DNA from 4 places in the Sinobaca sp. H24 genome. Region 1 is predicted to be linked to each of the others. Evidence: riboswitches for the same ligand, from Rfam matches in the RefSeq annotation. Region 1 holds a riboswitch; each other region holds the start of a gene.
The links. A riboswitch is a leader RNA that binds a small molecule or an ion and turns the genes downstream of it on or off. The one in region 1 is predicted to bind thiamine pyrophosphate.

Region 1 (7,611 bases):
GCTGCGTACTATTTTTTTCTTTTTATCAATTTCCTCCGCTTCGTCTCCCGAGTAAAGCGTAATATTTTTTTCTTCATACCAGTCATAGTCATTTAAAATAATTTCGCTGATATCGCTGTCGCCCTGCAGCACTTTAGAAAGCAGAATACGATTATAGTTGGGATAAGGCTCTTTACCGAAGATAGTAATGTCAAAACGGTCGGGTTCTTTTTTTAAAATTTCTTCAATCGTTCGAATACCAGCCATTCCATTTCCTATTAGTACAATATTCTCTTTACGCATGCTGTAGACACTCCTTTAATTGATAATACTTAGACGATTTCGGCCAGTTCAGGTTTATCCATAGTCAAGAGACGCCATTTTCCAAAGCTTCCGGATTCCGGAAGACCGTTTACTTTTTCCGCTCCGCCCTGTTTTAACAGGTCAGCAGCTCTGTTTGTACAGCAGTAAAAGGTTAATTTATCTTTTATTAGGTCTGCTGGAAGATACTCCAGGCATTCAGCAGCCGATGCTTTATCCGGCACTACTATATGAGCAGCGTGCCCAACCATGCTCAAGTGACTGAAAGCCGTTTGTTCCCGGTTTCCCCATCTGCTGCTTCCCACATATACTTCCGCCCCCAGCTTCTCCCACTCGTCCTTCAACCGTTCTGTCAGCCGTGTCGCATGATGAATAATACAGCCCTGCCCGGTTAGAGGGCCTTTTTCCAGCCACTGCAGGTCATCATGCAGCGCAGCTACCTCTCCAACGATGATGATCGACGGATTTTCTATATGCTCCTCTGCTGCTTTTTGTTCTATATCTGCAAGGGTCCCGATCACTTCCCTCTGTCTGCCGCACGTTCCCCATTCAACAATAAGCACCGGCGTCGCTTCTCTCTTTCCGTGACTAGTCAATTCTGCAGTGATAAACGGAAGGTTTTTCACCCCCATATAAAAAACGACCGTTTCCATTCCTTCAGCGAGGCTTGCCCAGTCTGCGTCGGGCTTGCCTGATTTATCTTTACTATGTCCTGTCACGATGGCCAGGGAGCGGGAATGGTCCCGGTGCGTGAGCGGGACTCCTGCATAAAGCGCAGCCGCATTGGCAGCCGTTACCCCCGGGATCATTTCATAGGCTACTTTATGACGGCGCAGCATTTCCGCTTCTTCTCCTACTCTTCCAAAAATGCCTGGATCGCCGCCTTTAAGACGAACAACTGATTTTCCTTTCTTTGCCTGTATCATCAGTTCTTTTTGAATATCCTGCTGGCGCAGTGTATGTTCACATGGTTTTTTTCCACAGTATATAAACTTTGTTTCTGAACCGGCTTCTAAAAGCAGTGCTGGATGCACCAGCCTGTCAAATACAACAACGTCCGCCTGCTGAAGAGCTTTCAGCCCTTTTATCGTTAAAAGCTCCGGATCACCCGGGCCGGCTCCTACAAAGTAAACCATGCCTTTTTTCATTTATTTTCACTCCTGCTTTTCTTTATAATTATGTATTCTATAGAAAGAGGCTGGGGATTTCTGCAATGACGAAAGATAATCTGACACATTTTATTATGTATATGAAATACATATTAAAATCATTAAAAAACCCGCTCCTGAAAGAAGCGGGTCGAATCTATCTTATTTATGGATCAACTGCCGGAGACTTCGTGCAGCTTTTTCCGGTTCGGGTGCCCGGCTGATAGCAGAGATTAGTGATACGCCGTCTGCTCCGGCTTTCAGCACGCGCGCTGCATTGGCTTCCGTAATGCCTCCAATTCCTACAATCGGAATAGTAATCCCGAATTTGCGTAAATCCTGAATACCTTCCGGGCCGATCGGGTCATCTGCGTCTTCCTTAGATGTAGTGGCGTACATCGGACCTGTACCGATATAATCAGCTTTATCCTGAACAGCCCGCTCCGCCTCTGCCAGCGTCTTTGCAGAAACCCCAACAACCATATGCGGTGGAATTTTCTTTTTCACTTCGGAGGCCGGCTCATCTCCCTGGCCGATATGAATGCCGTCCGCCCCTATCTTTACGGCGAGCTCTACGTCGTCATTTACTATAAACGGAATGCTGTGGGTCCGGCATATAGAAAGCAGCTCGCGCGCGAGCTCTTCCATTTGCAGCGCCTGTGTGGCAGCCGGTCCTTTTTCACGGAACTGAAAGCAGGTAATTCCGCCTGCAATCGCCTGTTTGAGAACCTCAGCCGGGTTTTGTTCTGTGTCCTGACTCCCCATAATAAAATAAAGCAGCAGTAACTCTTTATTCATAGGTGCCTTTCAGTGCTTCTTTTTTCAGCGTCAGCTGCTGACGGATATCCATATCTCCCACATGATACAATGCGTTTAACAATTCTGCCTGAAAGGTGCCGGGACCTCTCATAGAAGCAAATCCGCCGGCTTTTTCCGCTGCTATCCCATAATAGCCGAGTGCCGCTGCCGCACCGTATGCCGTGTCATCTGTAATAGCCAGGAAAGAACCAATCAGCGAACTGAGCAGGCAGCCGGATCCGGTCACTCTTGTCATCATCGAATGACCATTGTGAACACGATACATATCATTCCCATCCGTCACTGCATCCACCGCACCAGTTACCACAACGGGAAGCTTGAGTACCTGATAAGCGCGTTCTGCCGTTTCAGCTGTCGTTACCTGCGAAGAGCCTGAATCCACGCCCCGGGTATTGCTTTCAAGACCTGCAACGGCAGAAATTTCCCCTGCGTTGCCGCGAATGAGTGAAATATCTATTTCTTTAAGCAGCTGCCGGGCTGTATCGGTTCGATAGGCGGTAGCACCGGCCCCGACTGGATCCAGTACAACGGGAATTCCCTTTTTATTCGCCGCCGCTCCGGCAAGCAGCATTGATTCCACCTGCATCGGGTTAAGCGTTCCGATATTAAGTACCAGCGCATCAGCAGCAGACGCCATGTCAGCCGCTTCTTCTTTCGCGTTAGCCATTACAGGAGAAGCTCCTGCAGATAAAAGGCCATTTGCCGTGAAGTTCGCTACTACTACATTTGTAATATTGTGAACCAAAGGCTTTGTTGTCCGCATTTCATGCAGCAATTTGTAAACTTTTTTTCCTTCTGAATGCATCATATCTTTTTCCCTCCAGGGTTATTCATTTCTCTAAGGAACGGCCCCAGTGATTGACAGGCCCGTTTCCGCGCCCTATATTCAGCGGATGGCTGATCGCTTTTGTGATAAATTCTTTAGCCAGCTCACAAGATTTGATCACAGGAATACCCTTTGCCCGATTTGCAGCAATTGCCGCAGAGAACGTGCATCCTGTGCCATGCGTATGCTTTGTATCGAACCGTTCCGCCTTCAGGTGCACAAATTCTTTCTTATAATATAACACATCAACCGCCGTGTCTTTAGCGTGGCCGCCTTTAACAACCGCCGCTTCTGCCCCCATATCATCGACCAGCACACGGGCTGCTTTTTCCGCCTCTTCTATTGTAGAGACATTCACTCCGGTAAGCTTTTCGGCTTCTTCCATATTTGGTGTAACAATTTCCGTAATGGGAAGCAGCCGGTTGATCATTAGTTCCGTCGTTTCTTTATCCATTAACGAGTCGCCGCTCGTCGCGACCATTACCGGGTCTACAATAATCGGCAGTTTTTCACGCTCCAGCCGGGCTGTAACACTCTCAATCATGGACGGCAGAGCGATCATACCCGTTTTCACTGCCTGCGGTCTGATATCTTCAAACACGGCTTCCAGCTGTTTCAAAATCGTTTCATCTTCCATATGCCAAACGTCCTTTACCCCCATTGTATTTTGAGCAACGACGCTTGTTATAACAGCCATTCCGTAGGCGCCTACCTCCTGGAATGTTTTTAAATCGGCATGGATGCCTGCTCCTCCGGTAGGATCTGTTCCTGCTATGGATAGTACTTTTGGTATTTCTCCCATTATTGGTTCCTCCGTTTTTATGTGTACTCACCACATCCGGACGGCTTGTTTGTGTCCATACAAAAAAGCCGCCCCTTGAAAGGAGCGGCTTTTTCTGACTATACAAGCCAAATAAAAACGCACGCTCCACTTTCCTACGCTGGCTTTACCCAGATCAGGTTCAGAGGGACAAAGGAATTTCCTTATCTCAGCATATGCGCCCCTAGTGGTTGTCTTTATTTCATGTTACGGGAGAAGAAGCTTTATTGTCAATTATTCATTTGTTCTTTCCTGTTTCTGACCCTTTTTTTCGCGCTTTCGTTCCTTTTTTGCTTTCTTTTCTTCTTTTCTCATCTTTCGGAAATTCTTATCTAAAAAGCTGTACAGCACCGGTATAACAAACAGCGTCAAGAAAGTACTGCTGACTAGTCCGCCGATGACGGCAATACCCATCGGCTGCTGAATTTCCGCACCTTCCCCAATCCCAAGGGATAAAGGAACCACTCCAAGAATCGTTGTTACTGCGGTCATCAGGATTGGACGGGTTCTCTGTTTAACAGATTCTACAATAGCTTCTTTGGAAGCCATTCCCTTTTCTTTCTGCTGATTGATATAATCCACCAGCACAATCGCATTGTTTACGACAATGCCGGCAAGGACAATGAGGCCGATAAAGACCGTCACACTGAGCGGTGTCTGCGTGACAGCGAGGGCTATACTTACTCCGATAACCACAAGCGGCACGCTGAACATAACAATAAATGGATATTTAAAGGACTCAAATTGTCCTGCCATTACAAGATAAATAAACAGCAGGCCAAGAATAAAGGCAAATATCATACTGTCTAGCGCATCGTCGAGCAGCTCCTGTTCTCCCGAATAAGAAAGAGAAGTGCTGTCTGCCACATTGCTGCTTTCATATATTTCCGTTACTGTGTTAGAGGCCTGATTTAATGTAGTATCTGAGCTGTAGGCAGCCGTGATTTCCACGCTGCGCTGCTGGTCATCACGATTAATAACGGCCGGCCCGCTGCCTTCTTCAATATCGGCTACTTCTCCGAGTTCAATATACTCGCCTTCCTGATTGGCAATCAACAGCGTTTCTAAATCCTCCGCTGTTTCCACTTCTCCGGTTTCATACTGCACAATTACATCATAGGTCGTATTATCTGCGGTTTGTACAGTAGTAGCGGTCTGCCCGCGTGTTGCGTTATCTACGCTTTCAGCAATCTGAACAGCGGCCAGGCCGTTGTCCCTGGCATTCTCTTCATTCACAGCAATTTGTATTTCCGGGGCGACATCTTCATCTGATGTAGTTACTTCCCTTATACCTTCGGCGTCTCTAAGCTCAGAAACCATATACTGTGTGGACTCGTTTAACGTATCTACGTTCTGATCACTGATCGTAAAGACGACGGTATTCGCCTCTCCTCCGCCTATAGCTGTCTGGCTGGAAAGGGAAATATCAGCATCGGAATCTACGTTGATTACGTCATCTTCTATTTGTTCGATAAAATCGATCGTGCTTTCTTCCCGGTCTTCCATCGGTTCCATCGTGACCATAACCTGGGCTTCATTTGAACCCGAAGGCCCTCCTGTTGCAGAGCCGCCGTCACCGGAGGAGCCGATCATTGTTAAGTAGCTGTCGACTGCTCCCTCCTCATCCAAAATAGCTTCTATATCTTCTGTAACAGCTGTCGTAGTTTCCAAATTGGTGCCATAATCTGTTTCTACATCAATGGAGAAAAAGCCCTGGTCGCTTGCCGGCAGAAAGTTAACACCTGTTGTGGCAAGACCCGCACCACCGGCAATAAGGAATAAAAGCGTAATAAACAGTGTGAGAAACCGGTGTTTCAACGACCATTTACTCGCCTTTTCCAAACGTTTCATGTAGCGGGAATTCTGTCTTTTTTCTTCAATGTTTTCTTTAGGTGCTTTCAGGATGCGGCTTGCCATCATAGGTACGACGGTAACAGCCACAAACAAAGAAGCGATTAAACTAAAGGATACAGCAAGTGCAAATTCAGTAAAAATATTCCCAACAATACCAGACACAAAGATTATCGGCAGGAAGACGGAAACAGTCGTCAAGGTCGATGCCGTAATGGCCCCACCCACTTCTTTTGTTCCTTCCGACGCTGCTTTTTTAGGAGTTTTGCCCATCGACAAATGCCGGTAAATATTCTCAATAACCACAATCGCATTATCGACGAGCATTCCAATACCAAGCGCCAATCCTCCAAGAGTCATTAAATTGAGTCCGACATCCGTAAAATATAAAAAACCAAATGTAACGATTACGGAAAATGGTATCGCCACCCCAATAATAAGTGGGGTCTTTAAGTTGCGAAGGAAGAAAAACAGTACGAGCATCGCAAACACCCCGCCGGTGATAAGGGCGGTCGTCACACTATTGATGGACTGCTGGATATAATCTCCTTCGTCATAGAAAGTTGTAAATTCCAGGCTGCTGTATTGATCTTCCTCAAGCAGCGTATCGAGCTCACTATTAAAGGACGACGAAACGGTAGCAGCGTTAGCATCCGTCTCCTTCATTAGATTGAGCTGCATAGCCGGCTGCTGATTTGTTCGTGTAATAGCGTTCTGCTCTTCAGGGGAGAGACTTATGTCTGCTACATCCGATAAAAATAACTCGTCTCCCGTTTCTGGATCAATCGTCACAAACAGATCTTCTAAATCTTCCTGAACTTCTATTTCTTTTAGTACTCTTGTCGTAAGGGTTCTTTCTCCTGATTCTACCGTGCCGCCGGGAAGAGATACATTGTTCGACTGAATGACGTTAACAACATCTTCCTGGGTAACCTGATATTGCTCAAGCTGTTCTTGATTCAGGTTAATCTCATAACGCTCGGTCACTCTTCCGGATTCATCTACATTGGCTACGCCTTCCACACGTTCAAGCTCTGTACGAATAGACGTTAAATCATCCTGAAAGTCAACGACATCCATATCATCTGAGGTAACGGCAATCTGTGCCATGCCAAACATAGAGGGATCAAATTTCAGGAAAGAAGGATCAGCCGCATCATCAGGAAGCGGTGCATCCCCCATGGCGCTGATAACATCCTGCTCAACATCATCTATGGAAGTATCCCAGGAAAATTCCAGAAGAATTAAAGCCGAGCCCTCTTCAGAAGTGGATGTAATATTATTCAATCCCGGCATTGTCGATAACTGCTCTTCGAGAGGTATGGTCACACTCTCTTCGACTTCTTCCGGACTCGCGCCGGGGTAGCTTGTAACAACTGCTGCAACAGGAGGATCAATTTCCGGAAAAAGCTGGAGGGGCAGATTCGTTAATGACACCCCTCCAAGTAAAATAAACAGGATCATTCCTACAATAGTCAATTTCGGTCTTCGGATAGATAAGTCAGTAATTTTCACCTGGCACCGTTCCTCCTCTTACGTTTTCATTCATGCCGGCATCTCAACTTTCGGTACAGAAGCCCATGGTCCGTATATTTTTGTTTGGCCGCACTTGTTTGGAAGCTGTTTTCTTATTTGTATATTAAGCAGTCCAGCTAGTAAATAAACCAGCTGACGTATGTAAGAACTTAAACAGTTAAGCAACTTAACTATTTAATAAACTAAAGCATCTGCAGCAGAGAGTCAATCAATCCTCCTCCACTTCACAAAGAATTCACCAGATTGATTCTGTCATGCAAAAAGAGCAGCAAATGCTGCTCACCGTGTTTACTATAGAAGGCTTTTTTATA
Region 2 (7,611 bases), on a different contig from region 1:
GCTATCGTTGCTCCTGCTCTTTCCCCTTTGATCACAGCCAATACCCCTGTCTGTGCATAGCCATGAATATATTCAATTCCATTCTCTTTTAAAAAGGCTTTTATACTCTCTGATGTTCTGTATTCTTGTCCGCTCAATTCAGGATGCTGGTGAAAATCCCGGCGGAGGATTGTAGCTTCATTTAATACATTCTTTTTCTCTATTTCATTAAAAGGTGTAATCTGCATAAACGTCTCCTTTAATACTTGTTAATCTAATACATTTCAACACCCGGTCCAATAGGCAGCCCTATTAACGTCCAGACGATAAAGATTACAATCCAAATACCTAAAAAGATTAATGCGTAAGGAAGCATAATGGAAAACAACGTACCAAAACCAGCACGGTTATCATAGCGTTTCATAAATGCCAATACCATCGGTACATATGGATTTAACGGGGTAATAACATTAGTGGAAGAATCGGCAATCCGATACGCCAGCTGTACAAAGGCCGGATTATAATCCAGGTACATAAACATTGGAATAAAGATTGGAGCCATCAATGCCCATTGTGCCGAACCACTGAAAATGAATAAATTCAATACCGCAGCCAGCAGAATGAATCCTACCAGCACCGGCATGCCGGTAAAGTCGGCAGAGGTCAATGTTTCAGCTCCGGTTACAGCGAGAAATGCTGATAGGTTCGTCCAGCCGAAGTAGGCAATAAACTGAGAGGCTGCGAAAATAAGAACAATGTACCCTGACATATCTTTCATTGCCGATGCCATAAAGTCGGGAACATCCCCCGGCTTTTGAATAGCTTTGACCGTAACACCGTAAGCTATCGCTACTGTAATAAAGAAGAATAAAATAATAGGAATAATGTTATCCAGAAAAGGAGATTCAAGAACTGCGCCGCCTTCCCCTCTCAGAATACCGTTGGGAGGGACAATGAGAGCTGCGGCAGCTGCCACGTATAACAGTCCAAATATTCCCGCATTTCTAAGCGCTCTGTTTTTTTCAGGAGTGATTTGTTCGATTTCCTCAGATGTTACGGCATCGTCCCCAAATTTCGGATCATAAACACCTAATCTCGGTTCAACAATACGCTCTGTAATCCATGCACCAATAATCATAAGCATTAACACAGAAAACAGCATAAAATACCAGTTGTCTACAGGTGATACCGTTATTTCCGGGTTTACCGTCTGGGCTACTTCAGTCGAAATACCAGACAGCAGGGCATCTGTTCCCGTAATCATGACGTTAGCCGTAAAACCGGCACCTACCCCGGCAAAACCTGCAGCAATCCCTACAAGCGGATGCCTGCCCAGTGCGTAAAATACCATCGCTGCAAGTGGAGGAATAATGACGAACGCTGCATCGGAAGCCAGGTTTCCAATAACACCTGTACCAATTACAGCATATGTAACAAAACGTTTAGGTGCCTGCAGAATTGTCTTTTTCATAAACGTTTCCATCAAACCGACCTTCTGAGCCAGGCCGATACCAAACATCATAACAAGCACAAGGCCAAGCGGTGCAAAGCCTGTGAAGTTTTCCAGCATGGAAGACAGCATATATTCCAGACCCGATACAGAAAGCAGCGGCTGAATAGCAAGAGTGTCCCCTGTCTGAGGATCTTCAAAGCTAACATTGAACCAGCCTATGACGGATGAAATTAAAATAACGCCAAGCGCCAGGTAAACAAAAAGCATAAAAGGATGGGGAAGCTTATTTCCCATTTTTTCCACCCAGTCCAAAAACTTCATAAAAAACGTAGATTTTCCTTTACCTTCACTATTATTCACATTATACACTCCTTTTAAGAAATTGTCTTTAATTGTTCTTTAAATAAAAGTAGCATACACATCTATCAATTCCAATAGAAGATTCTAATAATTTTAAATTTTCCAAGCAGATAATCTCACAAGGGTTTTTATGAAGAAATAAAAAAGCACTCTCTGCGAATAACATCACAGAGAGTGCTCATTACATATGTTTATTTATATAGGGAACCACACTAAGCTTACTGCTGTTAAAAGAACGCCGCCCATAAAAACTATATCTTCTTTATGGTAAGGCATGGCCTGATAGCGGGTGCGGTTTCCGGCCCCGTCAAATCCTTTCACTTCCATAGCAGCTGCCGTTCTTTCCGCTTTACGGATGGCTCCGGCCATTAATGGTATAGCGTACTGTTTCCACTTCCATACACTTTGCTTGTTTCCCATACTGCGCATGTGATGAGCCCTTTTTATCTGCCTGAACTCTTCATGCAGCTGAGGCAGGAATCGATACGCAGCCATCAGCCCGTATCCTATGCCGGGCGTAAGTTTCCATTTTTCCATCAGGCTCAGCACTAAAGCAGTTGGACTCGTCGTTAACACAAACAATAACGACCAGGAAGCGAAAACGAGCGCACGCAGTCCGAGCGAAAGACCAATTTCGATATTTTCAGCAGCAATGGGAAGGCTGCCGATTTGAAATAACACTGTCTCCCCCCGCTCCTCCGGAAACACGGCCTGCAGCCAAACAAAACTAAACCCAAAGAACAGGAATGGCAGCAGAATAAGAAGCAGACGCTGAATAGGAACACGTCCTAATACCGCAATAGCAGTCACTGTAGCTGTTAGAAGTAACAATGGCCGCCATACGTCGTATATAGGAATCATGCAAAGCATTATTATTAGAAGACTCAACAGCTTCACGGTGGGATGTACACGCTGCAAAAATGCGTTCTGGTGCTGATACGCTTCAAACATAGATCAATCGTTCCTTTTCTTGTCGCATCTCCATGCAGGCTGGTATTACCCCGCCGGCACGATGAATCTGATCTGGATGATGGAAAAAAGAGGCTGTGTCTCCTTCATAATAAACAACCCCTTCATCTATCGCAATCACACGACTGGCATAGGAATAAACAACATTCAAATCATGTGTAATCATGACAATCGTCTTGCCTTCTTCCTGCAGCTTTCGAAGTATCATTAAAAGGGCATCGGTGTTTCTCTGGTCCAGGCCAAACATCGGTTCATCAAGCAAAAGAATCGACTGACTGCTTGTAAGCATGACAGCTGTCGAAAGTCGTCGTTTCTGTCCCTGACTCAGCTGAAAAGGATGGCTCATTTTTTTGTGCTGCAGGGCAAACAGATCGAGTAATTCCTCCACACGTTCTTTTATAGCTTCTTCTTTCCATCCTTCGATTTCCATGCTGTGTCTCAGCTCTTTTTCCACCGTTACATGAATAAACTGATGTTCCGGCTGCTGAAACACAATACCAATCGCAGATGCGATTCTTTTCATCGATTTTCGGGTGAGCTTTTCCCCGAACAAAGACACATCCCCCTGCTCCTGTTTCAGCCAGCCTGTAAGCAGTTGAAACAGCGTGCTTTTCCCTGATCCGTTGCGGCCGACTATCGCGTGGAACTCTCCCTTATAAAACCGGCAGCTCAGCTCATCTATTACTTTGGTGCCTTTATAGCGGAAACTGAGCTTTTCTCCCTCCAGCACTATATTTTTATCATCAATCCTCCCGCTTCCAGCTGGGACAGGAAGCACGCGGTTGATTATTTCTGCAGGGAGATGCCTTGTTCCCTCCTGCCACTGCTTTATAGTTACAGGCATCCTCCTGAACAGTTCCGGGTGCTTATTCAGCAGGGCATAGGCTGTTTTTGTAACAGACGGCAGCCGAATACCCATGCTTACCATAGCCTCTGTATGTTCAGTCAACACGTCCCGCGGGGCACCATCTGCAAATACGGACCCTCTATCGTCCATAACAATCAGCCGGTCTGCCAGCTCGACAACCTCATCGAGCTGATGTTCAATCATGATCAGCGTCTTTTCTGCGTCCTGTTTAATTACCTGCAGGCATTCAGCCAGACTGCGGCGGGCGGCAGGATCAAGCTGGGACATTGGTTCATCAATAATCCATATATCGGGGTCCTGGCACCAGAGAGATGCCATCGCCGCTTTTTGCTTCATCCCGCCGGATAAAGCATGTATCGCTGTATCAATATGCGCTTGCATTCCCACCGCTTTTAACGCGCTTTGCATTCGGCTGTCCATCTTTTCTTGAGCAATGGCTCTGTTTTCCATTGTAAATGCTAATTCATCACGAATGACTGCCATGCAGAACTGAGTATCCGGATCCTGAAACAATACGCCTGTTTTAGCGGCTGCTTCCATTATGCTTCGATGTGATGGTATTTCTCCGTCCACCTGAAGCTCTCCTGCCACGTCTGCTTCTACCGATCTCGGGAGAATGCCCTGCACAGCCAGAGTGAGCGTGCTTTTACCCGATCCGCTTGGACCAATTACCAGCACATTTTCTCCACTCCTAATTCTTGATGTGAAGCCGGCCATCGCTGGTTCCTTCGTAAATGGATAAGTCACTGTAAGCTGATCGGCTGTTATCATGAGATATCCTTTTCCATCGTTCGGCTGCGGTACTGCTTTCCTAATGCAAATCGATCGAGCACCCCTGTTTTCACCAGCGCATCACTAAAGCTTTTTCCCGCCCATCCGGCTAAAAGTGCTCCGCTGATCAGCATCGTCCCCATCATCGCTGCAGCAACAATAAAGGAATACTGGTTGATTCCATATAAGAAGTACTGCGTCCAAAAAGCCGCAAAGGTGCCTCCCATACCCGCCAGCATTAAGACCGGCAGCGAGAAATAACGGTAGAAGAACAAGGCGAAAATAAGCTCAGCCCCAAGTCCCTGAGTAAAACCAAGAATTAATACGGCACCGGCATTTACCGAGCCAACCATAATTTCCGTTCCGGCTGCAATCATTTCAGCAAGAAGAGCGGTTCCCGGTTTCTGGATAATATACATACACACAATTGGAGCCAGTATCCAGAAGCCGGCCATCAAACCGCCGCCTACCGGCCCTATCACACCACTCACTACCTGACCAAGCAGAACCCAAAGCAAATAAAGTACGCCAAACACGGCTGAAATAAATGCAATGACTACAATGTCCCGGAGATTTAGTTTCTCAGCTTTCATCCCTTACGTCCTGTTTCTTCCAGCGTGCGCTCAAACGGCCAGTCCGCCGCATGAAAAGCCATGTCAAAAAACATATACTCCAGCTGGCAGCCTTCCATAAATAACCGGCGCCATCTATTTTTTTCTTCTTCCCCTGCCGTCTCTGCCAGTTCATCAAGCCGATCAATGTATTTATACATTTCCCGCTCCTCCCTGTCTCCGTAAAAACGGATCCAGTCGTTAAATGGATGCTCCGGTCCCGGGCTGACCTCTTCCATGAGCTTCTCTCCTACATACAAGTACACCCATGGGCATGCAAGTGTAACAGCTATCACATCTCCAAGGGTGCCTGTCGAGGAATAATGCAGCATCTGCAGGGTATAATGCTGGGCTGCCGGCGCCAGGTCATATCCCTGCAGCGATTCATAGGATACTCCTGCCTGCTCACACAAATTATGGTGTGGATGTGTTTCACTGTTTAATACAAATTCAATCGTATCGTTAAACATGGCCATATCTTCTCTTGAATTACATTTAGTTATGCCATATGCTTTTGCTTTGATCATGGCATTCAGGTATTCATAATCCTGTTTCACATAGTGTGTAAGAGAAGCAGCTGGCAGCTCCCCTTCAGCAATACCCCGGATAAACGGGTTGTTATAGCTTGCTTCAAATAAGTGTTCTGTGTCCTTCCAAAGCTGTTCAGAAAATTTCATGTCAAAAGACCTCCTTTGATGCCATAAGCATCCGCAGGTGATACCGACAGAACAACCGGAGGCACAAAAAAGGGCCACCCCGTTGTGGAGTGGCCCTGAACATATATAGTCTAAAAAATAACCATACTGCAGGATGCCGTCTCCACTTTCCTACGCTGGTATTAACCAGATCAGGTTCAAAGGGACCAAGATACATCTTGTCTCAGCCATTTACGGCACCCCTAGCGGATTACTTATGAACTTGCCACTACTATAGCACAATAGATAAAATATTCAACCTTCTTTTTTGAAAAAAATACCATTAGCACTTCTTTTTAATTGACAGAATTTTCTGTAACAATTATACTTACAGTATATAGAAGGATCGCTTCCCCGGGAAAGGGTGATGCCTGTGAATAGAGAGTTTTCACTCGCTGTGCATAGTTTGTTATTTCTCGATACAAAGCCGGAACGCTATGCAAGAAGCACTGAAATAGCTTCCAGTGCCCAGGCTCATCCGGTCCAGGTAAGAAGAGTTCTGAGCGTTCTTAGAGACTGCGGATACGTGGAATCTAAAGAAGGCATCGGCGGCGGTTTTTCTCTAATAGGAGACCCGTGCCGGATCAATTTATGGGATATCTACCAAATAACTGCTGAAGGCACACTGCAATTTAAGAAAACAGAAGAGAGTGTATCGTATTCGCTTTATTCGTCCACAAATACGCTTCTTTCGATCATTCTGATTGATGCTGAAGAGCATTTAGGAGACTTTTTAAAAAATTATACGATCGCTGATTTATCCGATCTGCTCGATAAAAGCAGATAAGTTGACGGTGCCTTACCCCAGTAAGGTACAATAAGAATTAATTAACCGCATTCCTGCTATGGACCCGAAGACAAGGCACTCTCTATTTTTAGATATCCTTTGAGGAGGTTTACAGAATGCTCACAAATAAAAATACGCTTCAATATGGTGATTGGGTAAAAGCTGTAACAAACAATGATGAGCTGATTTTTGGGTATGTCGATCACGTTAATTCCTTAAACGAAACGGTAACACTGGTTGTCGTATCTTCCGATAACAAAGCATCTATCGGCCGTAAGATAGCGCTTATTCAGCAGAAAGTAACGAAACTCGAAAATGCAGGCCTCGATTATGAAGCCGGTCTGCTCAATATGATAGATCTGGCACTCGAATCCAATGACAAACCGTGGTTTATGGAGCTGACCGCTTCTCTCTACGAGCTCCAGCAGCGGGATCCTTCTTCTTCCGGCTTGCTGCTGCTTGAATCCAACCCAAACAACAATACACAGAGCAATAACCCATAGACGCATAAAAGCTCCGCTTCTCGTATAAAGAAGCGGAGCTTTTTTATGCTATTTTTCTTTCTTCCAGCATTTTCAGTATATTATCTATGCCAATGATGCTGGAAAAAAGAATAATAGATCCCAATACAAGGTAGAGACCATTTCTCTCTGTTGTAAGGATACCGCTCAGCAGAAGGCCAAGCAGCAGAATGGAAAAAAGAAACAAAATGCTATGACAGATACATAAAGCAGCAAAACGTGCTTTGGATATTTCCATAAGCCCTCCCTTATCCCGAGCTTCTAATACTATATCACGTTTTCACTAATTTGCTGCATGGCTTTTGGCCGCTTCTGTAACGATTCCGTGCTCTCTCATGTAGGCATTCAGCTCATAGGTATCCTGATATTCGCTTAAAAATCCGATATGTCCATCGGGACGGATAAAGCAGAGAGCATCTTCGACGAGTCCCGCCTTGGAAGCTCGCTTATCCCACGGCCATTTAAATAAAGAAATATGGTGCCGTGACGCAAATTCTTTCATAGAGTCACTTGCCTGACCATATATATGAATCTGCCAGTCCATTTCATTCAGCGCATCATAGTTATAGCCCGTATACGGGAGGCGCTGGCCGGCGT
Region 3 (7,611 bases), on a different contig from region 1:
TATTTGCTGATTATTTATGTAACTTTTAGTTTTCTGCGGGGTTATACCATGCTTTTACATACTGATGCTTTTCTATATTTTACAGAAAAAAGAGGTGCCTTCCAAAGAAGGCACCCCATTCTTTTTGATTATAGACTTAAATCAGCTGGAGCATCTTTTACGACAAGAATAATTTTTCCGTCGTCGAGCTTTTCTTCCAGCTCTTCTGCTTTCGCTTCTGTATAGCCAAGCTCCTGGAATTTTGCACGAAGCTCGTCTCCCTGTTTGCGGAATACGTTTTTGATGCTCGCGCCGATTCCCTGCTCCTTGGCACCTGCCGGGTTGGCATCTGCTTCATCTGCTACACGATTTGTTCTTTCTTTGTCGTGAGTCACGACGAAAATGTTATCCTCACTGATGCCCTGTGTTTTTAATCTGTCTACAGCTGTTACAGCCTCATCGTCGTTTAAATATTCTTTATAAAATGGTTCCATTGTTTATCTCTCCCTTCTCAGATGAGTGTTCCCCGAAACGAAAAATTTAAAACTTTCTTTTATCCGCCCACAATCTGATGATAAATTTTCCGTGCATTCGCCTTATCCGTTTCTCCGTGAATAATGGCACGGCCGTCTGCAAACAAAACGATTCTTTTTTCTTCCCATTCCAGTACAAGCAGATGGGAATTGGATTTTCGTACTAAATGTTCGTGCTGTTCTTTAAGACGACCCAACGAGGCTTCTGCCGTTTTTGCCGGCCGGATTTGTACGGCATCCCGACCGCACAGCGTTTCCAGCGAAGACCCGGATTCCCACTGCAGATAAGGGTAATCAGCTTTCGTTCCGCAGGAAGTACAGTCCTGTTTTTTTAATTTGTCCAGATTCATCGTACGGTGTTCATTTTTCCAGACATCAAAAGAAAGCAGCGTCCGCCGCAGATCTTTCTCGTTTCCGCTTAATAATTTTAAAGCCTCTGCAGCCTGGTGGGCACTGACCATCTGCACAGCCGGCGCAATAATGCCGGCCGTATCACACGTCTCCCCGTCCATTGGAATATCCTCCACCAGACAGTGCAGGCAGGGGGTGTCCCCGGGAAGAATGGTATAGGTGAGTCCATAGCTTCCTACACAGGCACCATATATAAAAGGAATCTGATGACGACAGGCAAAATCGTTTACCAGCATACGGGTTTCAAAGTTATCAAGTGCATCAATAATAATATCTGCAGGCAGAAAGGATTCCAAAAGGGATGGATCCACTTCGCCTACAACAGCTTTTATATCGGCATACCGATTAATATCGCGGAGTCGTGCTTCTGCCGCAGCGGCTTTTGGGATAGAGTTGTCTGCATCCAATTCGGTATACAGCTGCTGACGGTTTAAATTGCTGTGCTCCACATAATCCCGGTCTACAATAGAAACCGCTCCGATCCCTGCCCTGACAAGCGTTTCAGCCATACTGCTTCCTAAAGCGCCCGCACCGATAATAATGGCATGTTTTTGTTCAATGGACTGCTGACCCTTTTTTTCAATGGGCGCGAACAGCTCCTGACGGGAATAACGACCGTCGTTCACAGCTGGCTCATTCCTTCCGTGGGACTGCTTGCCTGTGCATAGAATTTCTTTTCTGTACGCCCGGCTTCATGTCCAAGCTTTCCTGCCTGAACGGCCAGTTTCATCGCTTCTGCCATTTTCACCGGCTGATCAGCTCCTGCCACAGCTGTATTCAACAGCACACCGTCTGCTCCGAGCTCCATTGCATAGGACGCATCTTTAGGACTGCCGATGCCCGCGTCTACGATAACAGGGACAACCGCCTGTTCTATAATATGGGCTAGATTGTAAGGATTGACGATCCCCAGTCCGGTACCGATAGGCGATGCGCCCGGCATGATCGCGTGAATGCCCAGCTCCTGAAGCTTTCTTGCGAGTACCACGTCATCTGAAGTATATGTGAGTACAGTAAAGCCTTCCTTCAAAAGCTGTTCGGAGGCCTTCAGCGTTTCTACAGGATCCGGCAGCAGGGTTTTATCACATCCGATCACTTCCACTTTAATCATATCGCACATGCCGGCTGCATCTGCCATTCTTGCTATTCTCACGGCTTCTTCAGCCGTCTTTGCGCCGGCCGTATTGGGAAGCAGCCTGTACCCTTTAAGGTCCATATCTTCGAAAGGATCCGGCTGCGAGCTGTCGAAGATATTCATCCGCCTGACGGCAAATGTCAGCACTTCCGTCTCTGACGCTTCCACCGCCTGTTTCTGCACCTCAGCTGTTTTGTATTTCCCCGTGCCTAGAAATAATCGTGATGCTAAAGAAAATCCTCCAATATTCAGCATCTCTCATCCTCCTCCTACAAAATGAACAATTTCCAACCTGTCGTTTTCGTTCAGCAGCGATTCTTTCTGTTCAGGTTTAGTCAAAATTTCCCCGTTTTTTTCTACAACAGATTTTTTGTGTCCAACGTTAAAATGAGCAAGCAGCTGCTCGACAGATTCCACCATCTCCGGTATCTGCTGTTCTTCTCCATTAATGATAAGCTTCACTGGAAACACCTTCCTTTGTTTGTTTTCGATGGGGAGAAAACGCCCTCTCCCATTCCTGATTTATTGTCTCTCCACAAATGGTTCGGGCAAGCCAGACTCCTGTACCCGCTGAAAGCAGGATACCGTTCCGGTAATGCCCGGCTGCCATCCAGAGACCTTGATTGTCTATCGAACCAAGATAAGGTAGTCCATCTGCAGACTGCGGCCTGATACCGCTCCATGCCTGATTGAATTCCGCCCCGGCAAGACCCGGTACCAGCACGAATGCGCTTTTCAACAGGTCATGAATGGAACCGGCGTATACCTGCTTTTCCATACTTCCCGGATGCTCGGTTGCCCCGATAGTAACCGTGCCGTTTTTCTTCGGCACAAGATACACGTCTGGAGCGTGGATCGTTGACGTAAAGAGCTGTTTTTTTGGGCGGATCGATAAAATATCTCCTTTAACGGGAATCATTTCCGGCATGACGGCAATATCACCTTCCAGCAGGTCTGTCCAGGCTCCTCCTGCCATCACTACATGCTCCGCTTCAACTGTTATCTGTTCTGAAGTCACTTTATATCCCCCTGATTTCTTCTTAATAGAAGAAACGGAGGTATGCTCCATTATTTCTGCACCTAAATGAACAGCACTTTGGGCATAGGCGTGCGTTAGATATGGAGCCATCACCTGGCCGTCCTCCGGCATATAAAGAGCACCTTGAAAGGTCTCATCTTTAAGGTCTGGTTCTTTTTTCTGCAGGTCCTCCCGGGTCAGCCAGCTGACTTTTTCGCCTGCTTTCTGCTGAAACGAGAGCACCTCAAGCAGGTGGGTTGTTTCTTCATCCGTATGAGCCGTTTTAAGCATTCCGTTTTTGATATAGTCCACCTGTACATTCGAATAGGATTCCAGTTTAGGTACCAGCTCGTCGTACATCGCACGGCTCGCTCTTGCAAAATCAAAAAAAGCACCTTTACTATTAATCTCCACCTGGGCACCGAGCATACCGGCAGCGGCGCTGGAGGCCTCGCTGCCGATCGTGTTTCGTTCCAAAAGAAGCACCCGTTTTCCTTTTTCTGCGAGATGAAAGGCAGTTGAACAGCCATTAATACCGCCGCCGATCACTACGGTATGATAGGAAATCATTTATTTTCCCTCCTTGTTGAGTTTCGTAAAATAGGCGCAGGCCTGCCGCTCCGGATCTGCTGCTTCATAAAGACCCGACAGCATTGCAACCCCTGCAGCACCGGAGCGAATGCAGTCTTTCACCTGTTCAGGCGTAATTCCGCCGATGGCTATTACCGGCAGCTGTGACTCTCGGGCGATAATCGAAAGCTGCTGAAGCCCCCGCGGTTGAAGGCCTTGTTTACTACCTGTTGAAAATACATGCCCAAAAAACAAATAGTCCGCGCCGGCCTTTTCTTTTTCACGGGCAGCTTCTATGCTGTGAACAGACCAGCCGGTCATGAGGCTTTGTTCCGGCTTTTGTGCAGCAGCTTCTTTCAAATGAAAACCGGTTCCGCTGAAACAGCTTCTTTTTTCTTCGGGTATATTCAAGCGGATCTGCTCCGGCGGCACCCCTTCTTTCTGCAGAAATTCAATGGCGGTTCGTAACTCTTCAAGAGACCAGAGGGGCTCCCGAACGTGAAAACAATCCGTGTATTTTTTGATTTTTTTAGAAATGTGCATCCACTCTTCCAATGTCTGCCGGCCTGTCGACACCGCATGCAGTTCGTTTCGTTGTATATTCATTAAAAAAGCCGCCTTCCCCTGAGGGAAGACGGCTGTTGGTTTCTGCTGAGAGAAGCAGGACAAGCCACTTCCCTCCGCTGGTATATCCAGATCAGGTTCAAAGAGTCCCGAAGTATCACTTCAATCTCAGCCCTTTTAAAAGGCACCCCTAGTGGTAACACTATTAAATTGGTTCTAGTGTTTATCGTAAGCTATCATTGTTTGAATTGTCAATCAACATAAAGTAACTACTGTTTAAACTCGAAGAAAGCTTTATACTAAATGCATACGTTAATTAAAAGGAGAGATACATCATGCCATTTGTAAATATTAAAATTACGAAGGAACAAAAGCCCGCTACGCCGGAACAAAAGCAGCAGCTTATTGAAGGCGCGACAAAACTGCTTCAGGATGTTCTCGGAAAAAATCCGCAGACGACCGTCGTTGTGATTGATGAAGTGGAAACCGATAACTGGGGCATTGGAGCTAAATCCGTTTCGGAAATCCGCAAGAAAGACACGCTCTAATTCAAACAGCATAACTAATTTAAAAACAGGGAGGGCGTCTGCTGCCCTCCCATTTCTTTACTCTACTTCGAGTTCCTCTGTCGGCATGCTGTGCATATTACGGGCTGTCACGTGTGCTGTAATAAAATAAGTGCCGCTTTCTTCGAACGTATACTCCTGCGTGTATTCTCCGCTGCTTTTGTGCTCTCCTTCTATCTGCTCTCCCGTTTCCTGCTCCCCTTCTCTCCATATTTCAAATAAAACCTCGTTCGCATCCTCTACCGCTTCTCCTTCCTGCTCTACCTGAGCTTCAACCTGAACCGTTTCTCCAGCCTCCACTGTTTCATCCGTATGTATGGCTACTTCAATAGGTTCGGTGCTTGGAGGTTCGCTTTCGGCTTCTGATTCCCCGGAACCGCCGCATGCACTTAACAAAAGAAGCATAAAAGCTGTGCTTCCTGCTGCCCATTTTTTCATAAAAAAGCTCCCTTCTCTTTTTCGCTCTGCATCTTTCATTATATCGTGAGTGCGCTTTCTTTGTTACCCCCTCAAGTACCAATTATTAATAACAGTATCCAGAGGGAAGGAACGCTTAGAATCGTAGTGAGCAGCGTAATACTCGAAACCAGATCGGGGCTCGAATGAAACTCTACCGAAATCATCGCAATTGTGGCCGCGGTCGGCATTGCCACTGCCACTATCAGTACGGTACTTAAAAGATCATTTGTCTGCAGCAGTTCGGTTAGTCCCCAGGCAATGACCGGTGAAACTACAAGCCTTACGGCGGTGCCAATGCTGATAAGCTTCCATTCGAGCGAAGCCAGTGAAATTTTAGCCAGTTGCATCCCAAGTACCACCATAACAACGGGAATCGAGGCTTCTCCAAGCATGCTGATGCTGTCAAAATAAGTCGGAGGGATCGTTACCTGAAGCCATTGAAACAAAATACCTAAAAGCAGGGCAAAAAAAGCAGGCATTTTTAATACGACGCGAAGAGCGTCCGCTCCTGTCATATTGCTCCGGTTTGCAATATACACTCCTATCGTGCTCATAAAAAAGGACTGAATCACCATAAAGATAACAGCGTAGGCAAATGCCTGCTCTCCAAAAGCAAACAATATAAGCGGCGCTCCATAGTTTCCGGCATTCATAAACGAGGTGGACAGGGTCATTCCGCTTTCTGTGGGAGCATCCCAGCGCAATACCCAGGTCAGCAGCTTATTTAATAAAAGCATTACAATTAAAAAAATCACAGCAAACAACACAATCAGAAATACATCATAGTCAGGCTCTGTCGTATAAAATGTCCGGAATACCAGAGCAGGCGTCAATATGTATAAAGCCACACCTGATACAGAACGGACATCGAGCAGCTGTTTTTTCTGCAGCAGAAATCCTGAAAGAAAAATTAATCCTATAGGAATAAGCGTACTGATTAAAACGCCCATATACTCATCCTTTCTAAAATAACAAGTAAAGCGGGACCTGTGCAGGCCCCGCTTTATTAGTTTATCATATTTTATTCTTATCGATTCGGCTTTCCTTTTAACATCTGCTTAAGCTGCTTTTTCTCAGAACGGGAGACAAGAATATAAAGAAAATCCTCTTCCTGGATCACCGTTTCCCCATAAGGCGTAACCAGATCTTCATTGCGTACGATCGCACTGATCAAAACGCTGTCCGGAAAGGTAATTTCCTGCAGGGTTTTCCCTAAAATAGGGGTATTCTGATCCGTCTGGAACTCAATAATTTCCGCGTTGGCCTTGCCAATCGATATCAGCTCAATCGAATGGGACGGCACTTCTTTTTTAGGACCGGAAAGGTTCAGCTTTTTGGCTAAATACGAAATACTCGATCCTTGAATCAAGGCGGACGTAAGCACAATAAAGAAAACAATATTAAACAGCAGGCCGCCGGATTCCACACCGGCCACGATCGGAAACGTAGCAAGTACGATTGGAACCGCCCCGCGCAGCCCCGCCCAGGAGATAAATATCTTTTCTTTAAAACTATACGACGTGCCGATAGTCGAAATAAAGGTCGCTGCAGGTCTTGCCACCAGCATAAGCGTGGCGGAAAGAAGCAGGCCGGCAATAACAATAGGAGGACTTAAAAGCTGTTCCGGAAAGGCAAGCAGTCCCAGGATAATAAACATCGTAATCTGCGCCATCCAGGCCATTCCTTCATTAAACCGGAAAATAGAATGACGGTAGGTCAGTTCGGAATTACCCACGATTAAGGCAGCCACGTAAACCGCAAGAAGGCCGCTGGCTCCTGCAAATGCGGCCAGACCGTATGTAAGCAGGGCAAAAGAAATAGCAAAAATCGGATAAAGTCCACTCGAATCCAGGTTAATACGGTTAATCGAAAGCGACGCTATTTTTCCTAGTACTAATCCAATAACAAGGCCCAGGCCCATCTGCCAGAAAAATGATCCTATCAAAAGCAGATAGCTTGGCTCTTCGAGGACGACCAATTCAATAAAGGCTACGGTTAAAAAAACAGCCATCGGATCGTTCGTTCCCGATTCCGCTTCAAGCGTCGCTCCTATTTTGGTTTTGATGTTGCGTTCTTTTAATGCAGCAAAAACAGCAGCCGCATCGGTAGATCCAACAATGGAACCAAGCAGAAATGCCTCTGTCCAGGAAAGATCGACTATCAGCTTGGCAGCTACGCCGACGATAGCCGAGGTCAGGATCACACCTGCAGTAGCGAGCGACAACGAGGGCCCGAGAACTTTCTTTATAGTAGGCCACTCCGTCTGCGATCCGCCCTCAAACAGAATAATAACAAGTGCAATGATACCGATCAGCTGCGCGTATTCCACATTGTCGAAGAAAATAATGCCGAGACCGTCACTTCCCATAACCATAC
Region 4 (7,611 bases), on a different contig from region 1:
AAAAATCGTTGAGGCGCTCTATGAGAGCAGCGAAACAGGCAAAAGCGTTCGATTCGAAGAAAATCCAACCACTTTTGAAGAATCTTATTAAAAAGAGACTGTCCCAAAAAATATTTTTATCATGCTATGAGGAAATAAATGAAGAACCTCGCATCCACTTTACAAGGATGTGAGGTTCTTTTTGCATCGTTGAGCTATTTATTTTTTTAAGCTGACTCTTATGAAAAATCATAAAAATAACCAGGTGCCGACTCAGGCAGACCAGCCATCGCTGAAGATAAAGAAAGGTTTTCTCTTTAGCTGAGGCATGGCCTGCCGAAAGCGTGCGCCTGGTTTGGCTGGCAGCATTTTGCTGGTCAGGGGTACCTTTTGGGAGACCCCGCTTCATTAAAAACGGAAATCTTTTAAATCTAAAGGCCTTCGTTCTCAAAGCGGCGGATCTCATCTTTGTGACCTAAAACAATCAGCATGTCTCCCTGCTCAATTTGATCATTAGGGCGGGGAGATACATTAACGTCTTCATTTCGTTTAATCGCAAGAATCGTCACGCCATACGTGGCCCGGACATTTGAATCAATCAAGGTTTTACGGTGTAGTTTTTTTGTAGCATACACTTCGACAATTGTGTAATCATTGCTCAAGTCGATGAAATCAATAACTTTTTCCGAAGTCATGTTGTGGGCAACACGGATTCCCATATCAAATTCCGGGTGTACTACCCGGTCAGCGCCGATCTTATCTAGCACCTTCTGATGGTATTTATTCTGGGCTTTGGCCCAGACAATCGGTACGTTCATATCTTTTAATACAAGTGTCGTAAGCACACTTGCCTGAATATGGTCACCGATAGCGACAACCACATGGTCAAAGTTGCCAAGACCCAGGGACTTTAATGCTTTTTCATCCGTAGAGTCGATGCAGGCTGTCTGCGTAGCATACGTGACGTATTCGTCCACTTTTTCTTCATCCTGATCAATCGCAAGAACTTCATAGCCTAAATGATAAAGTTCCCGACAGATACTCCCTCCAAATCGGCCTAGGCCTATAACAGCAAATTGTTTTTTGTTTTTTGCCATGGGAAAACGCTCCTTTATGTGTCAAATTCGTCTTATAGTAAATAAATGCCCTGAGGGAGCAGCAATCCTAAAATAATAGTAAATATAACAAATCCTATCACAAAACGGACGAAGAGAGGGTGGCCGGTGTTCTTGAATAAGTGAACAAAGTAAACTTCAATTAATCCGATGCTTATTAAGCCGCAGGCCAGTTTAAACAGGCCGCCTAAATAAACGGGACGAAGACCGAGAACAAGCCCGCCGGTTAACAGCAGCGGCAGATAGAAGAATCGAAGCAGGTAGTGAAGAAGAACAGCGGTCCGATTCATATTGGTCTTGTGAAATATATAAACAGCACCTGCGAGCAGAATAACTACTGCTACAGCAGCAAGATGTATAGTGAGTATGGTATCAGCGATAATAGACTCTCCTAATGTAGACATTTTCTTAATCATATCATGCGTGTACGTGTTACAGGAGCAGAGATTTTTCTGGAATAAAACTTCCGGTATGAACCATTTCGAATATGTGCTATCTTTAAGAGGCAAAGACAAATCATATAACAAGCACTAGGGGTGCTGCAAAGCTGAGAGGGATGATATTCATCCTAACCCTGGAACCTGATCTGGATAACACCAGCGGAGGAAAGTGCGGAATGTTCACCTGAAAAAGCAGCCTCTCGTGCTGTTTTTAATGATAGAACGATTTTTCCGCCGCTCCTCTACTGGAGCGGCTTTTTTGTGTGCAGATACAAGTTCCGGGAAAGCAAGGCACATGTAAAAAAGGGGGCGGAAATGAATAAAAAGCAGAAACCGGCACTGGAATTTCGGGATGTGACCTATGCCTATGCTGATACCGATGCACCGATCTTCGAGCAGGTGCAGGCTGTAGTGGAGAAAGGAGAATTTGTCAGCCTGCTTGGACCGAGCGGCTCAGGAAAGTCAACGTTCTTCCGGCTTGCCGCAGGGTTAAGCAATCCAGTCAATGGGTCTGTGCATCTGCACGGATCAGATTCCGGCATAAGGCTTGGCAGGGTAGGCTACATGCCGCAGCAGGATATGCTGCTGCCCTGGCGCACCATTTTGGAGAATGGCATGCTTCCTCTGGAAATAAACGGTCTTTCCAAAAAAGAGGCAGGAAAACGGGTATCCGCTCATTTAGAAGCATTCGGCCTCGGGGGTCTCGAACATAAGTATCCACATGAACTGTCCGGTGGAATGAAGCAGCGCGTGTCTTTTCTTCGTGCCGTAGTAGGAGGAAACGACATCCTCATGCTGGATGAACCATTCAGTGCGCTTGATTCCATAACCCGTTTTATGATGCAGGAGTGGCTGCTTGAGAAGTGGCAGGCTTCAAGGCAGACGCTTATTTTTATTACCCATGACATCGAAGAAGCGTTATTTCTATCCGATCGTATTTTATTATTTACCGAACCGCCGATAAAGGGTCCCCTCACGGAAATTACTGTCCCGCTTCCAAGGCCGAGAGACGAGGGGGCACGGGATCACCCGGAGCTCTTAAAGCTGAAGCGGGAGCTGATTGAAAGAATGCGCAGGGAGGAGAGGCTGCGATGAATGGCTGGAAAGGGACAGGCGTTTCTTACATCGGAGCGGCTCTGCTTGCGTCTGTTTTTTTTATTATCTGGGAAGCAGGAGCCCGCTGGTATGACACGCCTTATATACTGCCGGCACCGTCTGCGGTGCTGCAACGGCTGGTGGAGCTCGCTGATATATTATTTCTTGTACACCTGCCGGCCACACTTCTCGTTATAGGAACCGGACTTGGCATCTCAATTGTTTGCGGAGTTGGCATTGCGGTGCTGATGAGCCGGAGCCGGGTGGTGGAAAAGAGTGTGTTTCCTTTACTTATCACGTCGCAGACCATACCGATTATTGCACTTGCTCCGATCTTTGTTTTGTGGTTTGGCTATTCCATGTGGAGCAAAGTCGCTGTTACGGTGCTGATTACTTTTTTCCCAATCACAGTCGGGGCGTTTGACGGTCTTCGGACAGCAAGCAGGGATATGCAGGATCTGCTTCGGACGATGGGCGCCGGAAGCTGGCAGATTTTCAGAAAAGTTCAGGTACCGATGGCCCTTCCTTCTTTCTACTCTGGATTAAAAGTTGCAGTTACGCTGAGTGTCATAGGTGCGGCTATTGGAGAATGGCTGGGAGCAGATGCGGGACTCGGATATTTCAGCCGCAGGATGATGACGCAGATGGACGCAGCCGGCGTATTTGCACCGATTGTTCTGTTGTCGCTCGTAGGCATTGGTCTTTTTTTGGCAGTAAAAGCAGTAGAATATGCAACTACAAAAAAAGGAGGAAATAGATAATGAATAAGCGGAATAAATGGATCAGGCAGGCCGTACTGTTTGCTGCAGGGGCTGCAGTACTGGCGGGATGTGGAAGCGAAAGCGAACAGCAGGCAGAAAACGAAGAGCTGCAGGAAGTTGATATTATGCTGGACTGGTACCCCAACGCGGTGCACAGCTATTTGTACACGGCCCAGGAAAAAGGATACTTCGAGGAAGAGGGGCTCGACGTGAATATTATGTTTCCAACGAATCCGACGGATCCTTTGAATCTGGCCGCTGCAGGGGAAGTGGATCTTGGTATCAGCTATCAGCCGGACGTCATTACGGCGCGTACTGAAGGTATTCCTGTAGTAAGCGTTGCGGCCATTGTACGGTCTCCTCTTAACCACATTGTGTACAAAGCGGACTCTGACATAGAACGGCCGAGAGATTTAGAAGGCCGGACCGTCGGATATCCGGGTATTCCGGTTAATGAGCCGATTGTAGAAACGATGGTGGAGGACGACGGCGGCCAATTCGAAGAAGTAGATCTGGTAGACATCGGCTTTGAGCTGCAGTCTTCTCTCGTAAGTGACCGGGCCGATGCGGTAAGCGGGGCATACATTAATCATGAAGTACCTGTGCTGGAACATGCCGGTACGTCTGTAGAATATTTTAATCCGGTCGATTACGGCGTTCCTCCGTTTTACGAGCTTGTTCTCGTCACAAATGAAGAGACGCTGGCAGTGGAAGAAGAGAAAATTAATGCCTTCTGGACGGCGGCAGAAAAAGGCTACACATACATGAAAGATCATCCGGAAGAAAGCCTGGACATTTTATTTGAGAATGAGGATCAGGAAAATTTTCCGCTGGAACGGGAAGTAGAAGAAGAAAGCCTGAATATATTGATGGATAAAATGGAAACAGAAGACGAAGCCTTTGGCAGCCAGGATCGGGAATCCTGGGAGGAAACGATCAGCTGGCTCGAAGAAATGGAGTACATTTCCGAGACGCCTAACGTTGATGATATATTTGTAAATATGTCAGAATAAAAAACGGCTTTGTGCTCTCTATGAGCACGAAGCCGTTTTTGGTTTATCATCTATTCTACATAATCAAGTAGTCCAGGTTTACATTTATCGTTTCCTCTACCTGGTCGATACCATGCTGATCCTTCACGGAACCATTATAGACAAGCTGAATCGAATCAGCATTATCGGGAAGTTCTACTTTATAATAAGTGGAGTTCATGGTTTTTTGGCCTGGCTTTAATACTTCTTCGCCTGTTGAAGATCCGCCTCGCTTTTCTTCCATAGAGACCGCTTCATCAAGGTGGTTACCGTCTTCATCAAGCACGCGTATCTCTACAAATTGATCATCGTGATAACAGGTGATTTCCTCGTTGTTAGGATTTTCGACGTAGGGGTGGATATAAACAATAGAGTCCTCGGGATTAGTGTATTTAACGCCAACTTCTACACGTTCGGTCAACTGCTGATACTGATGGCTGAAGGTAGGAGTAACAAAATAATACGTAGCCCATCCCAGCGTAAGAACAATAACTATCGGAATTCCCCACTTCATCCATGAAAAACGATTTTTCACCATAATCCCCCTTTAATCGATACCTGTCTGCTGCTGTTTAAAATGTCAGGTTTGTTGTCATTTATTAGTATAAGCCGGACAAGCACCGAAAGAGAAGGGGATTTGCAAAGCGTTATATAGTCTTAAAGACCCTGTCATCAGATTGACATGTAAGACATATAATAGGTCCTATTCCGTGTAAAAAAGGAAATAGCGATTAAAAAACCCGATTCTGCTGTTATTTTTGATTGTGTTCGAGTGTGTTGACAAATTCGAAAAATCCCCGGCGTCCGGCCCGGTTCGAAGCGGTGGACGCATTCCATACACTTTAATCGAAGATCCTGGCGCAGATCTTCCCGGTTCTGCGGTTTTGTCTGCGACAGCGATTTCTGAATAAAGGGCTCAAATTTCTGCAGAAAGTCATACATGGCTTCCCGGTCCTGCTGTTTCGCTTTTTCTGCTAAGACATATAGAGAGGCTGTCATTATATCTCGCTCCTTTTAATAGATGGTCGCTGTAATATAAGCGTAAAGTCTGGAAAGGCCCTGATGTCTGGACCGGTAAATAGCCTGAGGCGTCATATCCCTCAGGTCCCTCATTTGTTTTGCAATAATCCCTCATTTGTTCTGCATAGCTTTTTTGCAAAATCCACTGTTGATGTGAAGTTAATGCCTGATAGGCGGTATACAGCGTTCTGCTTTCCAGCTCTTCGGCAAGAACATGCGAGGACAGCGGCGCTTCCCATACCGGCTCTTCCCACGTATCGCTGTCCACAATAAGCGGCTGAAGGGTTTCTATTTTCCGGTGTTTTTTATCAAACTGTACTGCGTGCCAATGAAGAGACTTTAAAATATACGCTGTTAATTTCTTTTCCTCCCGATACTGCCGGAATGCTTTATCGAGCGCTGATTGATCTCCTTCTTTCTTACAGCATACTGCCTCTATAAACAAATTACAGTGAACAGGATCGGCAAGAAACTGCCGGAGAAGAGGAGAAGAGAGCGCTTGTTTGTGGGTATGAATATAGTGATCAAGCTGAGGGCATTTTCCCAGAAGATGTGATAAATAATAAGCCACGATGTTCCCTCCTTTCTATTCTTCCGTGCAACAATCAGGGTGTGAGATATGCTTCTATATGAACAAAAGGTAAATACAGCAAAAAAAACAAACCATTTTACGAACATTTGTTCTTATTTTATAGGGAGAATAAAAGAATTGCAAAGCGGATTCGATATTTTGTTAGAATAGACCCTGGCAGGATAAATAGAAAAGAGGGAATAAACATGAAAATGGCTGCTGGCATTCTTCTGCTGCTCGTTATTGCGGCAGTGTATGTGTACTTTGTGCGCACACGTGCCAAAATAGGGAGGATACTTAAGCATTCTCTGCAGACACTGGCGCTTCCGATTGATCAGATGAAACGAATTGAGGTATCACAGGGGCCGTCTGCACTCGAACATGATGAGGCAAACCGCGTCGGCTCGCCCTATGCGGAAAAAAAGAGGCTGATCGTGATTATGAAAGACGATACGATGCACGTGATTGCATTAAAAAAAGCCGCACAGACAGCAGAAATACTGCGCAGAAAAAGCCAGCTCTCCTAATCAAAGGAAAGCTGGCTTATTTATGGACTCTCGGGCAGAAGAGCGGATTTTGATTTCTTAGTTTCGGCAACAAGCAGAACAGAGGACAGGACGAGCAGCACCCCGAGCGTCTGCCATCCATCAAGCCGGTCGCCAAATACAGCAACCCCGATAATAATGGCGACTACCGGCTCCACCGTGGAAAGAATAGAAGCACGGCTTGATTCAACATGGGTCAGACCGATCGTGTACAAGATATAGGCAAGTACCGTCGGGATAATCGCAAGACCGAACGCAAACAGCAGCACCTGCGGCTGGAACAGCAGGCTGCTTTTAGCAAAAATACCCCCGGTAGGTATCATCAGCAGGCTGGCGCAGATAAACGAATACGCTGTGATGGTAATAGAATGATACGTCCGGCTTACATATTTACCGAAAATGCTATAAAGGGCGTAGAAAAAGCCGGAAGCGATACCGGCCGCAATGGCAAGAGTGGTCACAGACGTCTGAAAGCCCGGCAGAAGACCAACGGCAAAGGCGCAGCCGGTAATTGTAAAGCCAAGAGCCAGCAGCTTTCTAGGCGTGAGCCACTCTTTAAATAACAACCTCGATAAAATCGTCACAAAAAGAGGACCGGTGTAGAGAAGAACGACGGCTAAAGATAAAGAAGCCTCCTGGATGACTAAAAAGTAGCAGTAGTTAAAAAATACAATACTTACAATGCCGGTTCCCATAAAAAAGGGAAAGTCCCTGGCTTTTATTTTCAAGTAGTGTGGAAATTTAACAGCGAGAATACATACAATAAATACAGCAGAGAACACGGCCCGAATGGCTACCGTTTCCCATGGAGTAAAGCCTGCCTGGTACAAATATTCAACGAATAGGCCAATCGTTCCCCAAAGAGAGGCCCCTATAAGAGTAAGAAGATAAGCTTTGCTGCGAGTCATAGAGGCACCACCTGTTTTATCAATATTGGTCTAGTGGGAGAGTGTAATTGGCAGAATGCCGTGATCGGTCATAATGCCGTCTACCTGCAGGTTCACAAGGCGCTGCAGGGCTTTTTCATCGTTAACGGTAAACACACGTACTATAA

Region 2: another riboswitch for thiamine pyrophosphate. It lies ahead of tenA (thiaminase II); the one in region 1 lies ahead of thiD (bifunctional hydroxymethylpyrimidine kinase/phosphomethylpyrimidine kinase).
Region 3: another riboswitch for thiamine pyrophosphate. It lies ahead of MMY81_RS25065 (thiamine phosphate synthase); the one in region 1 lies ahead of thiD (bifunctional hydroxymethylpyrimidine kinase/phosphomethylpyrimidine kinase).
Region 4: another riboswitch for thiamine pyrophosphate. It lies ahead of MMY81_RS27710 (ABC transporter ATP-binding protein); the one in region 1 lies ahead of thiD (bifunctional hydroxymethylpyrimidine kinase/phosphomethylpyrimidine kinase).

What each region holds. Positions count from the first base shown of each region.
Region 1 covers NZ_JALBWT010000001.1:112,950-120,560, forward strand. The annotation lists partial or broken gene nirB (nitrite reductase large subunit NirB) at 1-282, opposite strand, end outside; gene cobA (uroporphyrinogen-III C-methyltransferase) at 312-1,448, opposite strand; gene thiE (thiamine phosphate synthase) at 1,611-2,246, opposite strand; gene thiM (hydroxyethylthiazole kinase) at 2,239-3,075, opposite strand; gene thiD (bifunctional hydroxymethylpyrimidine kinase/phosphomethylpyrimidine kinase) at 3,098-3,895, opposite strand; TPP riboswitch at 4,010-4,109, opposite strand; gene MMY81_RS00685 (efflux RND transporter permease subunit) at 4,148-7,279, opposite strand.
Region 2 covers NZ_JALBWT010000006.1:163,129-170,739, forward strand. The annotation lists gene MMY81_RS34000 (M20 metallopeptidase family protein) at 1-227, opposite strand, end outside; gene MMY81_RS10890 (AbgT family transporter) at 254-1,753, opposite strand; gene MMY81_RS10895 (energy-coupling factor transporter transmembrane component T family protein) at 1,988-2,743, opposite strand; gene MMY81_RS10900 (ABC transporter ATP-binding protein) at 2,736-4,400, opposite strand; gene MMY81_RS10905 (ECF transporter S component) at 4,397-4,993, opposite strand; gene tenA (thiaminase II) at 4,990-5,688, opposite strand; TPP riboswitch at 5,819-5,921, opposite strand; gene MMY81_RS10915 (RrF2 family transcriptional regulator) at 6,080-6,493, shown strand; gene MMY81_RS10920 (IDEAL domain-containing protein) at 6,610-6,996, shown strand; gene MMY81_RS10925 (hypothetical protein) at 7,040-7,252, opposite strand; gene MMY81_RS10930 (FAD-dependent monooxygenase) at 7,298-7,611, opposite strand, start outside.
Region 3 covers NZ_JALBWT010000029.1:34,828-42,438, reverse strand. The annotation lists gene MMY81_RS25090 (YflT domain-containing protein) at 129-473, opposite strand; gene MMY81_RS25085 (ThiF family adenylyltransferase) at 533-1,549, opposite strand; gene MMY81_RS25080 (thiazole synthase) at 1,546-2,313, opposite strand; gene thiS (sulfur carrier protein ThiS) at 2,317-2,520, opposite strand; gene thiO (glycine oxidase ThiO) at 2,504-3,646, opposite strand; gene MMY81_RS25065 (thiamine phosphate synthase) at 3,647-4,252, opposite strand; TPP riboswitch at 4,305-4,412, opposite strand; gene MMY81_RS25060 (tautomerase family protein) at 4,546-4,758, shown strand; gene MMY81_RS25055 (FixH family protein) at 4,816-5,214, opposite strand; gene MMY81_RS25050 (AEC family transporter) at 5,286-6,185, opposite strand; gene MMY81_RS25045 (potassium/proton antiporter) at 6,263-7,611, opposite strand, start outside.
Region 4 covers NZ_JALBWT010000037.1:21,930-29,540, reverse strand. The annotation lists gene MMY81_RS27725 (Gfo/Idh/MocA family protein) at 1-91, shown strand, start outside; gene MMY81_RS27720 (potassium channel family protein) at 411-1,076, opposite strand; gene MMY81_RS27715 (DUF1516 family protein) at 1,109-1,498, opposite strand; TPP riboswitch at 1,617-1,719, shown strand; gene MMY81_RS27710 (ABC transporter ATP-binding protein) at 1,850-2,629, shown strand; gene MMY81_RS27705 (ABC transporter permease) at 2,626-3,390, shown strand; gene MMY81_RS27700 (ABC transporter substrate-binding protein) at 3,390-4,403, shown strand; gene MMY81_RS27695 (hypothetical protein) at 4,459-4,956, opposite strand; gene MMY81_RS35940 (helix-turn-helix domain-containing protein) at 5,094-5,363, opposite strand; gene MMY81_RS27690 (hypothetical protein) at 5,356-6,012, opposite strand; gene MMY81_RS27685 (hypothetical protein) at 6,219-6,539, shown strand; gene MMY81_RS27680 (EamA family transporter) at 6,560-7,465, opposite strand; gene MMY81_RS27675 (glycerophosphodiester phosphodiesterase family protein) at 7,496-7,611, opposite strand, start outside.